Regions from separate parts of the Arthrobacter sp. Y3225209 genome, predicted to be linked through region 1. Evidence: predicted binding sites of a transcription regulator. Region 1 holds the regulator's gene; the other holds the start of a gene.

Region 1 (7,537 bases):
TGACGGTGTCGGAAGTCGCCGACGTCATGCGTGTTTCGAAGATGACGGTGTATCGGCTGGTCCACTCCGGTGACCTGCCTGCTGTCCGCTTCGGACGCTCCTACCGGGTGCCGGAGTCGGCAGTCCAGAAGGTGCTGCGTGACGCGGTCATAGACCGGCGGTCAGACACGGCCTAGCCGTGACGCTGCACGTATCCCGCCGTTCCGGCGCTCAGGCTCCCGCTGTCAATTTCTGCAGCAACGAAGCTGTACCCTGTTAAGGAACGTTTTCAATCGCAAGTAACTGCCGGTGTCCAACCCCTGCGCCCACGGCTGCAGGGAGAGGATCCCGGTGACTCCTAATAGTTTGTGAGGACTCTGTGGGTTCAGTAATCAAGAAGCGCCGCAAGCGTATGGCCAAGAAGAAGCACCGTAAACTGCTTCGCAAGACCCGTCACCAGCGTCGCAATAAGAAGTAATAACTTCTTCTCAGCGACCGCAGTCAGTTGCCGGCCCTGCCCCGCGCAGGATCCGTGCAACTGCGCAAGAGCCCGTCAGTCCCTTGTGGATAGGCGGGCTCCGGTTTTTAAGCCCCGCGCCGTCGGTGGACCACTCACGGAGATGCCACCGCTAAGCGCGGGACGGGAGCAGGCCCAGACCCGAACGGTTAGCGCGAACGGACCCAGCCCAGGCCGCGCCACAGGCCGTAGGCCGCTCCGGCGACTGTGGCCGATTTCAGGCCCAGGGTCGCGGCACGGCGGCCGGAACGGAAGTCATAGATGGGCCAGTTGCGGTCCCGGGCGTGGCGGCGGAGCCGGGCGTCCGGATTGATGGCTACGGGATGGCCCACCAGGCTCAGCAGCGGCACGTCGTTATAGGAGTCGCTGTAGGCCCAGCAGTTCTGCAGGTCCAGCCCTTCCTTCTCTGCCAGGGCCCGGACACCGGCTGCCTTCGCCGGGCCGTGCAGGAACTCGCCCACAAGGCGGCCGGTATACAGCCCGTCGGTGACCTCGCTGACCGTGCCCAGGGCGCCGGTGAGGTTCAGCCGGGAAGCGATGACGGAGGCAACCTCCACGGGTGTGCCGGTGACCAGCCAGACCGGCCGGCCGGACTTCATATGCTGTTCGGTCAGGGCACGGGTGCCGGGCCAGATCTTCGAGACAATCATCTCGTCATAGACTTCTTCGCCGAGCGTCCGGACATCTTCCGAGGACAGGCCGACGGCGAAGGCCAGCGCGGCGTCCCGAACGGAATGGACGTCCTTCAGGTTCTCGCCCTGCAGGATGAAGCGCAGTTGTTTCCGGGCGAAGCCCGCGGCTTCGCGGAGGGTAAAGACTTTGCGCTGGTACATCTTGCGGCCGACGTGGAAAAGGCTTGCTCCGCGCATGAGCGTGTTGTCGACGTCGAAGAAGGCGGCCTCACCCGGTCTGCCTGCCGCGCCAGTGGTTCCGTTGGCTCGGACAGCAGTGGATCGGGGCATAATCCGAGTCTACGCAAAACGCGGCCCGAGCGCGGAAAAACGGGACTTTGGGGCTATTTTGGATTCATGAGTGAATCCGCAGCACCGGAAGTTGTCCTCCTGACCAGGCCGGGCTGCCACCTGTGCGAAGATGCCCGGCTGGTGCTTCAGCGTGTGGGGCAGGATCTGGGAGTTGCCTGGCAGGAGCGCAGCGCGGATGACGAGCCTGAACTGGCCGCCCGCTTTGGCGAAGAGATTCCCGTGCTCTTCATTGACGGCATCCAACGTGATTTCTGGACCATCGACGAGACGCGGCTGCGGCGCCTTCTGGAGGCGTGATGGATCCTGACGACGCCCGTTCCGGCGAAGCCGCCGGGTTGCAGCCCGTAGCAGCCGGCCCTGGCAGGCCAGCGGCCGGCACGGCAGGGTCAAAGAGGCATATTCCGCCGGCTTCCCTGGCCCGCCTCACCATCTACCTGCGGGCCCTGTCCGTGATGCTGACCGACGGCATTGAGCGGGTTTCCTCGGAGGAACTCGCCGAAGCAGCTGGCGTGAATTCCCCGATGCTGCGTAAGGATCTGTCCTATCTGGGCTCCTACGGAACCCGAGGAGTGGGATATGACGTCTCCTACCTGAGCGGACAGATATCCGCTGCTCTGGGGCTGACCCTGAACTGGCGGGTGGCCATTGTCGGTGCCGGCAACCTTGGCCGCGCCCTGGCCGGGTACCCCGGGTTTGGCACACGGGGTTTCGAGGTGGTGGCCCTGTTCGACGCGGATCAGACGATGATTGGCCAGGAAGTCGGCGGGCTGAAGATCCGGCCCGTTTCCGCGTTGGAAGCGGAGCTCGAGAAGACCGAGGCGAATATGGCGGTTCTTTCGGTGCCTGCCGAGGTTGCGCAGGAGCTCTGTGACCGGTTGGTTGCTTCAGGAATTACCAGCATCCTCAGTTTTGCTCCCGTGGTGCTTCAGGCTCCCAAGAATGTCCAGATCCGCAAAGTGGACATGGCCACGGAGCTGCAGATCCTCGCCTATCACGCGCAGCGGGCCCAGGTATCGGAGATCGCATCGGATGCCCGCGCCCGCCTGGCACGCTAGCTGCTGCGGCGTATGCTGCCTGTCTGCAGGCTGCGCGGACGGAACCAGGGTGCCGCTCCCTTTGTGAACGTTGCCACCGCCCCGGCCGCGGCGAGGCACGCCGCGGCGAGCTGCCATCCCGTGCCCAGGTTGATGCAGTACAAAAGCGCGACAGCGGCCAGCGCGGCGGAGGCCACCCGCGCCCACCGGCGTTTGTCCCGGACCAAGGAGGCAAGCAGCATCGCAATCCCGAAAATCACCACTGCGTAGGCGACGTCCACGGCCGCAAGGATCCGGCCATACAGGGATGCGTTGAAGCCGTAGCGCTCCAACAGGCCTAGATACGGCGGCAGGGTGTCACTGCCCGGGAGCCGTGCAACGGCCGCCAGCGTGGCCATCAGGTTCATAATGCCCGCGCCGGCGATCAGGGCATACGCGGCAACTATGACCGGAACGGGGTTGCCGGTATGGGCCGGAAGCCTGCGTTGCAGGCTGCGCGCCACGGCAACGACCCGCGTCGATGCCGCGCTGGCGCCGGCATGAACCCGCGCGGCTCCGGTGCGGGCAGTGTTGGACGCGCGTACGGCAGCTGTATGGGCACCTGCACGGACGCGGATGGCCCCGGCGTGGACGTGGTTGGCGGTGGTGCGTGCACCGGTCTGGACCCGGACAGCTCCTGCACGGGCGGTGTTGGAGGTGCGGACGGCAGCTGTGTGGGCGCCGTCCCGGACACGGACGGCTCCGGCGTGGACGTGGTTGGCGGTGGTGCGTGCGCCGGCCTGGACTTTAGCGGCTCCGGCGCGGGCGGTGTTGGAGGTGCGGACGGAGGCTGCGTGGGCGCCGTCCCGGACGCGGACGCCTCCGGCGTGGACGTGATTTACGGTGGTGCGTGCGCCGGCCTGGACTTTAGCGGCTCCGGCGCGGGCAGTGTTGGAGGTGCGGACGGAGGCTGCGTGGGCACCGGCCTGGACCCGGACAGCTCCTGCACGGGCGGTGTTGGAGGTGCGGACGGAGGCTGCGTGGGCGCCGTCCCGGACGCGGACGGCTCCGGCGTGGACGTGGTTGGCGGTGGTGCGTGCACCGGCCTGGACCCGGGCCGTCCCGGCCCGGGCGGTGCCGCGGCCCCACAGATACGCAGCACGCGCTCCCTCGCGGAACCACGCGTAGGCACTACCCAGCCCGGCCCCAACCCAGGTAAAAGCCGCATGCAGCCCGGTCCGGAACCAGGCGAAGGCTGAGCGCAGTCCCGCGCCGATCCAGACGAAAGCGGCCCCCAGGCCTGCACCAAACCAGAGGAATGCAGTGCGTGGTCCACCGGCCGGCCAATCCGGCAGTACAGGTTCAGTCCGCTCCGGAGCGGCAGGAGGCCGTTTTTCCCCATCTACCGGTGTCCGAAGGTGGAGCGGGCGCCTCACGGCCAGGACACCTTCCCGGTCGCGCGCGGGAAGAGCGGGAGGATCGTGCTGCTGCGGCGCGTGGGGGAGTGGGGTGTCCTCCGCCGGCGTCTGGGAGTTGGGTGCTTGAGGGTTCGGAAGCAGTGCGGCCATGGTCATCCTTCACAGCGGAACGGCGCCCTCCGGTGAACTTGGCTCTCACCGGGGGAGGACATAACGCTACGCGGGCATAACCGACATGTGACCCCTCCGGGCTGCTTCCCGGGCCTGCGGAGGTGAAAACTCTCCATCGCCCTTTTGAGTTGTTTTGGCGACCGGCACCGTCAGTACGGGTAGGGCGGTGCAGAACGGAAGTATGGTCTTGACGCGGGCAGATAGAGCAGCACAATCCCGGCGATCCCCAGCAGGCTGGAGAGCAGCGCCAGGAAGCCCAGGGGGGAGCTGAAATACGTGCCGGCGGTGGTGACGATGCTGATCAGGGAGAAGGCGGCAAAGACGGTTCCCAGGATGCGGGCCCAGTTCTTTCCACGCCGCACCATCAGCCCGATCAGAATGTAGAAGCCCAGGCCGATCACGGCTACCACAATGCCAAACGAGACGAGAAAGGAATTGACGCTCTGGCCATCCATTCCGCCGTCCGTGATGGTCTGCTGCTCCTCGGGAGTCAGCAAGGACGGAAGGTCGAACGAGGTAATGACATTGTTGATGAAGCTCAGGGCACCGGCAGCCAAAATGAGCCAGGACCCGATAAGCACCTCGCGGGGCGCCGGACCCTTTGCAGGCTTGGCGGGGAAAGACGGTGAGACGTACCCGGATGGCTGGGCGGCCTGATAGCCGTAGGGGCCTGAAGCGTATTGGCCATATTGGGGCTCCGGCCGGTTTCCAATAGTGTTTCCGGCACCGTCGGCGCCTCCCGCGGGTCCCGGGCGGGGATCGGGCGGCCCCTGCGGATTGTTCCCGGGATCAGGGTTGTTCTCTGGTGTACTCATATCCACCTGCCTGCTGGTCGGTATCGAAGAGGCGGTCCGGTGGGAAAGTGCCGTCGGCACACAGGGGCCGGGCACCCCCGCAGCCAGATATCCAGCCTAGCGCGCCCGGCCGGCAAGGGTCAGGGGCCGCGGGAAGTTCATCCCCGGCCCGGGTGCCAAAAGACATCACAAAAAGAAACAGCACAGCCCCCTGCCGGATGGCGGGGGGCTGTGCTGAAGAGGGAGTGCTGCCTACGCGGCTACGAAAGCGGCGTCCACGGTGATGGTGACCTTGTCGCCCACGAGGACGCCGCCGGTCTCCAGCGCTGCGTTCCAGGTCAGGCCGAAGTCCTTGCGGCTGATGACGGTGCTGGCGGAGAAGCCGGCGCGGGTGGCGCCGAAGGGATCCACGGCCACGCCGTTGAATTCGGTATCCAGGACCACGGTGCGGGTGATGCCCTTGATGGTCAGATCGCCGGTGACCTTGTAGGTTTCGCCGGAGCCTTCGATGCCGGTGGCGGTGAAGGTGAGTTCCGGGAACTGCTCGACGTCGAAGAAGTCGGCGCCCTTGACGTGGCCGTCGCGGTTGGCGTCATTGGAGTTGAAGGAATCGGCAGCGATCACAGCGGTGACCGTGGTGTCTGCGATGGTTTCGCCCACAGTCAGGGTTGCTTCAACCTTGTCGAACTTGCCGCGGACCTTGCTGATGCCGGCGTGCCGGACGGTGAAGCCGACTTCGCTGTGTGAGGCGTCGAAATTCCAGGTTCCGGTGGTGAGGCCGCTGGGGATCATGTGATTGCTCCTTCTGTGACAGTGTGGTGCGGAGAAGACCCCCGCAGCATTTTCATGCATTTGCATACAGTGTTGCATGGATTGGTTAAAGGTTCAAGTGAATCCCGGAGTCTGGTTTGGGGAATTTAGCGGCTGGCGCTATCTCTGCGAAACTGGGACACATGTCCCGCTCATCCATACATCTCGTGCGCCACGGTGAAGTCTTCAATCCGGACAAGGTCCTTTACGGGCGCCTTCCCGAGTTCCACCTGTCCGATCTGGGACGCCGGATGGCGGACCGCGTGGCCGGACACTTTGATGAACGGCGCAACGACGGCGCCAATCTGGTTTATCTCGTCGCCTCGCCCCTGACCCGTGCGCAGGAGACAGCTGCTCCGATTGCCGCCGCGCTGAAGCTGGATATCGCCACCGACGAGCGCATTCTGGAAGCTGAGAACCGCTTCGAAGGCATGTCCAACATTCAGAGCAGGCTTCGGAACCCGCGCTACTGGCCGCTGCTGCGCAATCCCATGCGTCCGTCCTGGGGTGAGCCCTATGCCAAGCAGGTGGCCCGGGTGATGGCTGCCGTCGACGACGCGCGGATGCGTGCCGTGGAGCTCGGCGGAGATAACGCAGAGGCTGTCCTGGTCAGCCACCAGCTGCCCATCTGGGTGACCCGGCTCGCCGCCGAAGGCAAAAAGCTCTGGCATGATCCGCGCCAGCGGGAATGCACCCTGACCTCGGTCACCACACTGGATTTTGACGGCGCAGAACTCGTAGGCGTCCGCTACGCGGAGCCCAGTGCCGACCTCCTTCCCGGCGCAGCAAATGTCCCGGGAGCATAATAGAATTACTACGCGTTGTAGAAGTGGCTTCCCCCTGCCGCGATGAAAGCTGGAAATCCTTGAAGAAAAGTCAGAGCCCTGACGCGGCCCTCGGGCGCCGCTCCTTCCTTCGGCTCGGTGCCGGACTGGCCGTCAGCGTACCGTTTGTCGCCGCTGCTGCCGGCTGCTCCTCGGATGATCCGCTGGCAGAACAGGCCAATGCAGGAGACAACAAGAACTACATTGCCGGTGACGGCTCAGTCACGGAATACGATCCCGCCGACCGCGGCGAAGCAGTGCAGCTTTCCGGCACGCTTTTTGACGGCACCGAAGTGAGCTCCGCGGACTGGGCAGGCGCCGTCGTCGTCCTCAACTTCTGGTACGCCGCCTGCGCCCCCTGCCGCAAGGAAGCCCCCGACCTGGTGGAGCTGCACAACACCTTCGAACCCGACGGCGCGCGTTTCTACGGCGTGAACATCCGCGACGAAAAGGCCACGGCCGAAGCCTTTGAACGGAACTTCAACGTTCCGTACCCCAGTTTTTATGACAAGGACGGCGGCGTGCTGCTTGCGATGGCCAACGTGGTTCCGCCGCAGGCCGTACCCACCACCCTGGTGCTGGACCGGCAGGGCCGTGTCGCAGCGCGCATCCTCGGACTGGCGGACAAGGGCACCCTGAAGGCCCTGATCAGCGACGCGCTGGCAGCGTAGGGACGTGTCCTTTCTTACAGCAGCGGTGAACCCGGCCGCGGAATCCACCGCCAATGCCTTTGCGGACACCGTACTCAACGGCTCCGTGCTGCTGGCCATCCCCGTAGCTGCCCTCGCCGGGCTGGTTTCCTTTCTCTCACCCTGCGTCCTTCCCCTGGTCCCGGGATACCTGGGGTACGTCACCGGACTGACCGGGGTGGATCTGCAGAAGCAGCGCCGGGGGCGGATGTTCGCCGGCATCGGACTGTTTGTGCTCGGGTTTTCCCTGGTGTTCGTGGCGCTCGGTGCAGGCATCGGGCAGCTCGGGGCCTGGCTGAAGGGTTCTGAACAGGAATGGATCACCCAGGCGCTTGGCGT
Region 2 (7,537 bases), on a different contig from region 1:
GTGCCCGCCGCAGTCGAGCGGGTTCAGGTCCGGGCGCGGAACAGGCTGGTACGTGGGGGAGGAGGGGTCGGCGTCGTAGTCGTCGCCCACCAGATCGTATCCGCCAATAAACTTGGCCGGATCCACCAGACCGGTGTCCGCGGCGGGAATGGTGGGGGAAGCCTGGGCGGCCGCGTAGGCCTCCAAAGTTCCGGGCCCGCCGAAGTCGCTGTGGGTGTAGTCAATGCCGGTGTCCAGGACAGCGATGGTGATGCCTTCGCCGGTCTGCTTCCGTTCCACCCAGGTGTTCAGTGCGCGGGTGTCAATATCCGCGCCCTTGTTCCCGATGGTCTTCGGGACAATCTTGGTGATCCGGGCGACGTCGTCGCGGGAGGCGAGGGCACGGATGGCCTCGGCATCGCCGATAATCGCGGTTCCCGGAAGGGTGTTGGTGGTGGTGTAGAGGGTGCTGGCGTCGGCCTCGGCGGCTACGGATTCAGCCTGGGAGGCGATGTTGCTGCGGATTTCTTCGACCAGCGGTTTGTTGACCACCGGATCGGCCTTGCCCTCCTTCACTTCCTCGGGCTGCGTCTGTTCAAAGGCGCCTTCGCCGGTGAACTGGACATAGACCGAAACCGTGCCGGAGGCGTCCCGCAAACTGGGGGCGACCTTCAGGGCTTCGAACTGCTCAACCGAGATTCCTCCGGTGAGCCCGTTGGCGTCAGTGGTGGTCTCGGTGGCCTGGGCCGGTAGGCCCAGGGCCGCGGTGAGTGCTACCCCGGCGAAGGCGGCAGTGAGCACCGCGCCGGGTTTGTGATGAATGGACAATCTCATTGCGCTCCTTGAACATTCCACCGAGCGCTACCGGGACGTCCAGGGACTGTTTCCGGCTGCTGACACACTGCGGCAGGTTTTCCGTTGTGCCCCCAACCCCCGTCGAGGAGTGTCAGCGTGCACGTGACGGCCCCCAAAAACCAAGCCGTAGGGACACAATAGAGGAGCATTCCAATGCTGCAAAGGTTCGCATTAATAGGCGTGAATTAGTTGCCCTAACCTTGTTTTTGGAGGGACTTGACTGTATTTTCTCCACCGCGCCGGAGGAATCCGCAGATTGTCGGGATTCGGACGCGGGCTGCGGCATTATGGTTTCGACCGTACGAAATACGAGCCGCATTATTGGAAGGCGACATCCTGCTATGAGCACTACCGCTGCGACCGATTACAAGAGTGCGACGATCACCGGAAAGTCCTTTGTCGTCACTTGGCTCCTCTCGCTTTTCCTTGGTGGTCTGGGCATTGACCGCTTTTATCTGGGCAAGATCGGCACCGGCGTCCTGAAACTCCTGACTGGTGGCGGCTTCGGTATCTGGGCGCTTGTTGACCTGATCATCACCCTGACGGGTAACCAGAAGGACAAGCAGGGCCGCCCGCTGGAGGGTTACAAGCAGAACAGGAAGACGGCGTGGATTGTTACCGCCATTGTCTGGGTTCTCAACGTGATCCTCTCGGTGGTGATGGTTTTCACCCTGACGACGGTTGTCGTCGCGGCTGTCGAGGAAAACGAGGCGGCAGCCGAAACCAACAACACGATGCCGGCCCCGACCTACTCCGCACCGGCCCAGGCCGCTCCCCCTGCTCCTGCTGCTCCTGCCGTCCCGAAGAGTGATGACAGGGCCCAGGCCCTGAGCAGTGCCCAGTTCTTCAGCGATGACATGCATATGAGCAAGGCCGCCATCTTCGACCAACTCGGCTCGGAATACGGCAAGTACACCCCGGAGGCTGCGCAGTACGCCGTCGACAACATCACCGCCGACTACAAGACCAATGCACTGGAATACGCGAAGATTCTCCAGGAAGAACTGTCCCTGCCCACCGAGGAACTGAGGGAACAGCTGGCGTCCACTTCCCAGTACGGCGCAAAGTTCACCCCCGAGGAAGCCGACTACGCCATTGAGAACCTGAAGTAGTCAGGGCCTGGAACAGGCTGCATACGCAAAAGGGACCTCCCCTGGCCGGGAGGTCCCTTTTGCGTATTTTTGCGGAGGGTAATGACTCGGAACTACAGAGCGGGACCCTGCCCGGCCTTGCCCTGCCACAGGGCATCAAACGGCGCATTCGAGGAGACCCGGTTGCGGATACCTTCGGTCACGAAGGCCTTGGCGGTCTTTGCCGCTTCCAGCGGGGTGGCGCCCTTGCCCAGTTCGGCGGTAATGGCGGCAGCGAGGGTGCAGCCGGCGCCGCTGACAGCTACATCGCCCACCTTGGGCGCGCGCAGCACCTCCATGGTTTCACCGTCGTAGAACACGTCGACGGCGTCGTCGCCTTCCATCCGCACACCGCCCTTGGCCAGCACTACGGCGCCGCTGGCCTCGTGGATGCGCCGGGCCGCTTCCTTCAGGTCCTCAACGGTCTCGATGGAATCCATGCCGGAAAGGGACATGGATTCGAAGTGGTTGGGGGTCACGAAGGTTGCCAGCGGAAGGATCTGGGCCTTGAGTGCCTGGTCCGTGTCCAGGGCCGCGCCGGGTTCCTGGCCCTTGCAGATGAGAACCGGGTCCAGCACCAGGTTTTTCCAGTCCTGGGCCTGCAGTGCCTTGGCAACGACGTCGATGGTTGCCGGGGTGCCGAGCATGCCGATTTTGACGGTATCCAGGTCATAGGCCGTAGTAATGGCCTCGAGCTGGTCCGCGATGACCTGCGGATCCACCGGCACGAAGCGGTGGTTCCAGGAGTCCTTCGGGTCGAAGGACACAATGCAGGTCAGGGCCGTGATCCCGTAAACGCCCAGTTCCTGGAACGTCTTCAGATCGGCCTGGGCACCGGCACCGCCGGTGGCCTCGGAACCGGCAATGGTCAGCGTGACGGCCGGAGCTGTGGCCGCGGAAGAGTGTGTGTTTGCAGACATGGGTCCATCTTCCACCCAAAACGGGAGAAGCTGCCACCCGTCCGCTATGCGCTGACGGCACGCCGCCGGCGCGTGCCGTGACGGCACACCTGCCGCTGCCGCCGCCGTCGTTCGGTTACGGATCCCGGCGGATGCCGCGCAGCAGCGAGACCACGTCCTCCACGATGTTCCGGACCACGGGAAGCCGGGACAGGATAACGAGTTTGGCGATCAGCGGGGCAAGGTTCGCAGCCAGCCGGTGGGAGCGCCGCTGCCCGGGGGAATGGTCATAGACCCAGAACAGGCTGATGCCCATGTGGACAAGCCAGAGGAGTTCAGGCAGGTCATCGCGGATGGCCAGCGGCGGCTGCGGCCGGGCGCTGGTAACCGCCTGGCGGAAAAGGGCAATGGACTTCCCGCGTCCGACGGCGGCGTCGGCCTGGCGGTTCGGTGCCATGGCATCGCGCAGGAAGTGTGCCCCGAAGGCGTGGTAAGGCTCAAGGGTGGTCAGCCAGGTGCCCAGGATGACCGCGAGGTTCTCGCCGAGGTTCTGTCCCTCGCGGATCAGCGGCAGGGCCAGGGACCGGTGCTCATCCTGCAGTGAGCGGTACAGCTCGTGGATGAGGTCATCCTTGGAACGGAAATAGTAGTAGGCGTTGCCCACGGAGACGCCCGCCTCCAATGCGATGGTGCGCATGGTGGTTTTTTCGTAGCCCTGGCGAGTGAACAGGTGCAGCGCGGTATCGATGAGGAGCCGGCGCGTCTGTTCGCTCTTGACGGTGACGGCCAATGATGCTCCCTTATGCAGTATTTCCAGCGTTCAGTAGACCACAGTTTTGAACACGTTCAAAAAGCGGTACCGGATGGGGAAATATACGCCGGAGCGGACGGGCGGCCGGACATGGCAGAATGGATGCGGCCCTGCGGGGCTGCCCGGGGCAGCGGGCACAGTGCTAATACAGCCGGCGGACGCCAGGCGAACCACTACCGAAACGGAAATGCCATGACTGCACAGCCACGGGCAGCTGCAAAAACCCCTGCAATCTACGCCTCCCGCGGGAGCTCCCAGTATGACCTGATCCTCACGCTGATGTGCGTGGTGATTGTCATTTCCAACATCGGCGCCAGCAAGGGCGTGCACTTTGACCTGCCGGGCGGTTTGGAGATTGTCACCGACGGCGGGTTCTTCCTGTTCCCGCTGGCGTACATCCTCGGCGACGTGGTGTCCGAGGTGTACGGCTTTAAGGCTGCCCGCCGTGCGATCTTCACCGGATTCGGCATGGCGCTGCTCGCCGTCGTCAGTTTCGCGATCATCATTGCGCTGCCCGGTTTCGATGATGCCTACGGGCAGGAAAAGCAGGCCGCGCTGGAGGTGGCGCTGGGCCCGGTCTGGCAGATAGTGCTGGCCAGCCTGCTCGGGTTCCTTGCGGGCCAGCTGCTGAACTCGCTGGTGCTGGTGCGGATGAAGGAACGGTTCCGGGAAAAAGCCCTGGCCGGACGGCTGATGGCCTCCACCGGTGTGGGGGAGTTCGCGGACACCCTGATTTTCTGCGCCGTGGCGGCACCGGTGATCGGGATTACCGACGCCGCCGGGTTCCTGAACTACGTGATCTTCGGATTCCTTTACAAAACCCTGGTCGAGTTCCTGTTTGTGCCCGTCACCGCCGCCGTCATCAAGGTCATCAAGCGGCGTGAACCAACGTACGCCGCCCCTGAGCTGGAGCCCGCGGCCGGGCGCTAGGCTCCGAATACGGCTCTCCCGGGGCCTGCCCTGCCGGGGAGAAATCCGTCCCGTGATGTGCAAGGGTAGGGGAACGCACGCGTTTACCTTCACCGATACGGCGGGAGCAAAAGCATGAGCAACGGCATGAACACTGAAGAACCGGTTTCCAACCCCGGCGCCAAGGCAGCAGATGAAAACCTGGCAGGCACCCGGGATGAATTCAACGACGAGGTCACGAAGGCACTGATCGAGGAATCCCGCGAGGATTCCAGCCCCGGTGATACCGAGCGTGATTCCCAATCCGCCCTCGAAGAGGACGAAGACACCCTGGCAAAGCCGGACAATTCATAACCGCCTCATGCCCGGCTTTTTCGAATAATCCACAGGAGGACACAGTGCCCCAGGACAAAGATTTCGAACACAACGAGACCAAGGCTGAGGAACAGCTGCAGATAGTTGATCCGCCGGTTCCCGGACAGGACGAGGACGCAGAAAGCGGCCAGCAGCAGGCAGGCCACGCGGACGGTTCCCCGACGGGCGGCGCGGAGGATCCAGGCGCTGAACGGCAGAACCCGACGGATGAGCCGGACCAGGACAACGAGCCGCTGCCCCGGGCCTGGAACTAGCCTGCCGGGTAAACCCCGGTGCCAGGTGCTGCAGCGGCAGGGAACCTACGTGCCGCTGTAGTACTTGCCCAGGACCTCGGCCTTGAAGTCGAAGAACGTCCCGTCCTCAATGGACAGCCGGGCATCGTCCACCAGCTTCACGGTGAAGCGCTCATTGTGGATGGAGATCAGCGTGTGGGAGACCATCTCGTTGGCCTTGAACAGGTGCTGGATGTACGCCCGGGTGTAGTGGGTGCAGGTGTAGCAGTCGCAGCCGTCCACCAGCGGACCGAAGTCCTTCTTGTACTTCGCGTTGGAGAGGTTCTTGCGCCCGTACGGGGTGTAGAAGGCAGAGTTGCGGGCCACCCGGGTGGGGGAGACACAGTCAAAGGTATCGGCGCCGTTCTCGATGGCGGTGAAGATGTCATCCGGCTCGGAGATGCCCAGCAGGTGGCGGGGCTTGTTCTCCGGCAGCTCTTCCGTGCACCAGCGGACAATGGTGCCGAGGTTTTCCTTCTCGAAGGCACCGCCCAGGCCGAAGCCGTCAAAGTCCATGGCACCCAGATCGCGGGCAGCCTTGCGCCGCAGATCCTCATACTGGGCGCCCTGCAGGACCCCGAACAGGGCCTGGTAGGGCTTGCCGACGCGTTCCTCGGTGAGCCGAGCGTGTTCGGCCAGGCACCGCAGCGCCCACAGCCGGGTCCGCTCCAGGGACATTTCCTGGTAGCCGCGCGAGTTCATCAGCGTGGTCAGCTCATCAAAGGCGAACATGATGTCCGCACCGATTTTGTGCTGCACCTGCATCGAAATCTCGGGGCTGAACCGGTGCTTATCCCCGTTCAGGTGCGACTTGAACCAGACGCCGTCGTCGTCAATATGCGCGAGCCGTTCCTTGCCGGGCGCGACGTCGTCGTCCGCACCGGTGGCATGCGTGGTGCCGTCGGCGTTCATATTGATGACCTTCTTGAACCCGGCGCCCAGGCTCATGACCTGGAAACCGCCCGAATCGGTGAAGGTGGGGCCGGACCAGTTCATGAACTTCCCCAGGCCGCCGGCCTCGTCCAGGATGTCCGGGCCGGGCTGCAGGTACAGGTGGTAGGCGTTGGCCAGCACCGCCTGGGCCCCCAGGTCCGCCACGGACTCCGGCAGGACGGCCTTCACCGTGGCTTTGGTACCCACGGCAATAAACGCCGGCGTCTTGATCTCGCCATGCGGGGTGGAGATGGTGCCGGTCCGGCCCTGGAAGCCGCCTCCGTTCGCCTCTACGCGGGCATCTGCCGCTGCCGGAGCGGTTTCGCGCAGGCGCTTACCGAGGGTGAAGGAGAAGGCTGAGGAAGACACCCTTCCATTTTGCCCTACCCCCGGGGCGCCGAGTGCCGCAGCCCGGGGCTGGGAGGTTCACCACATTTATTCAGGCCTGCCATAAGGCGGCGATACGTTGGACGGCGGAAGTAAAACTCCACAGAGACCAGGGCCCGTCACGGATAACCCCGACGCCGAACAACAGGAAAGGCAGCAGCTACAGCTTTGACGCACCTGCAGGAGATGTTCAGGATGGGGCCGGCACACAACGATCACCACGCGGCGGTCCGCTGTGCCGTCGGCATTGGCCTGCCGCTGCTCCTGGTGCTGTTCCTGGGGCGGATAGACCTGGCCATCTTTGCAAGCTTCGGTGCGTTCACCGGGATCTACGGGCGGAACGAACCGCACCGCCAGCGCCTGGGCCATCAGGGCCGGGCCGGCGCCCTGATGCTGGCGGTCATCCTGGCGGCTGCACTGTGCGCACGCCTGGACCTGGATGCCTGGGGCACCGTGGTGGGCACTACCCTCGTTGCCGGGCTGGGAACCGTGGCCACCGGTTTCTGGCGGCTGCGGCCGGCGGGATCGCTGTTCCATATCTTCGCCTTTGCAGCCATCTCCTCCGTGCCCAACCAGCCGCCGGTCTGGCAGGGCATGCTCACCGCAGTGCTGACCGTGTCCTTTTCCATCCTGGTTGGCCAGTCCGGGATGTTCCTGAAAAAGTACCGGACCGCCTGGGACAAACCCGCACGGCCGCGGTTCTCCGCTGCCCAGCGGCGGTTCATCTATCTTGACGGGCTGCAGTATGCCGTGGCCGCCTCGCTGGCCGGCTCCATTGCCACCCTGCTGGGGATCGGCCACAACTACTGGGCCATGGTCGCGGCCACCGTTCCGCTGGTGGGCCAGACCGTACGGCACCGGGTCTACCGGGGCCTGCAGCGCATCCTGGGGACGTTCGGCGGCCTGCTGCTGACCGCACTGATCCTGCTGCCCGGACTGGAACCGTGGCAGATGGTCCTGGTTATCGCGGCCTGCCAGTTCGGCGCG

What was found. The regulator Rex, encoded in region 1, represses fermentation and respiration genes when NADH is low (regulators of the CRP and FNR family bind a similar motif). The targets are predictions, from matches to a motif close to CTTGTGAANNNNTTCACAAG.
Region 2: a site for Rex is predicted at 3,697-3,716, ahead of AC5RVB_RS12690 (queuosine precursor transporter). Genes of this name have one in related genera too.

What each region holds. Positions count from the first base shown of each region.
Region 1 covers NZ_JBNHFW010000028.1:13,200-20,736, forward strand. The annotation lists gene AC5RVB_RS13865 (helix-turn-helix domain-containing protein) at 1-176, shown strand, start outside; gene AC5RVB_RS13870 (30S ribosomal protein bS22) at 359-457, shown strand; gene AC5RVB_RS13875 (HAD family hydrolase) at 646-1,458, opposite strand; gene AC5RVB_RS13880 (glutaredoxin family protein) at 1,525-1,776, shown strand; gene AC5RVB_RS13885 (redox-sensing transcriptional repressor Rex) at 1,776-2,534, shown strand; gene AC5RVB_RS13890 (hypothetical protein) at 2,531-3,928, opposite strand; gene AC5RVB_RS13895 (hypothetical protein) at 4,231-4,896, opposite strand; gene AC5RVB_RS13900 (YceI family protein) at 5,128-5,667, opposite strand; gene AC5RVB_RS13905 (histidine phosphatase family protein) at 5,829-6,491, shown strand; gene AC5RVB_RS13910 (TlpA family protein disulfide reductase) at 6,551-7,180, shown strand; gene AC5RVB_RS13915 (cytochrome c biogenesis CcdA family protein) at 7,185-7,537, shown strand, end outside.
Region 2 covers NZ_JBNHFW010000023.1:33,786-41,322, reverse strand. The annotation lists gene AC5RVB_RS12710 (S8 family peptidase) at 1-813, opposite strand, end outside; gene AC5RVB_RS12705 (Ltp family lipoprotein) at 1,176-1,946, shown strand; gene thiD (bifunctional hydroxymethylpyrimidine kinase/phosphomethylpyrimidine kinase) at 2,039-2,884, opposite strand; gene AC5RVB_RS12695 (TetR/AcrR family transcriptional regulator) at 3,000-3,653, opposite strand; gene AC5RVB_RS12690 (queuosine precursor transporter) at 3,867-4,604, shown strand; gene AC5RVB_RS12685 (hypothetical protein) at 4,719-4,937, shown strand; gene AC5RVB_RS12680 (hypothetical protein) at 4,982-5,212, shown strand; gene tgt (tRNA guanosine(34) transglycosylase Tgt) at 5,258-6,532, opposite strand; gene AC5RVB_RS12670 (FUSC family protein) at 6,719-7,537, shown strand, end outside.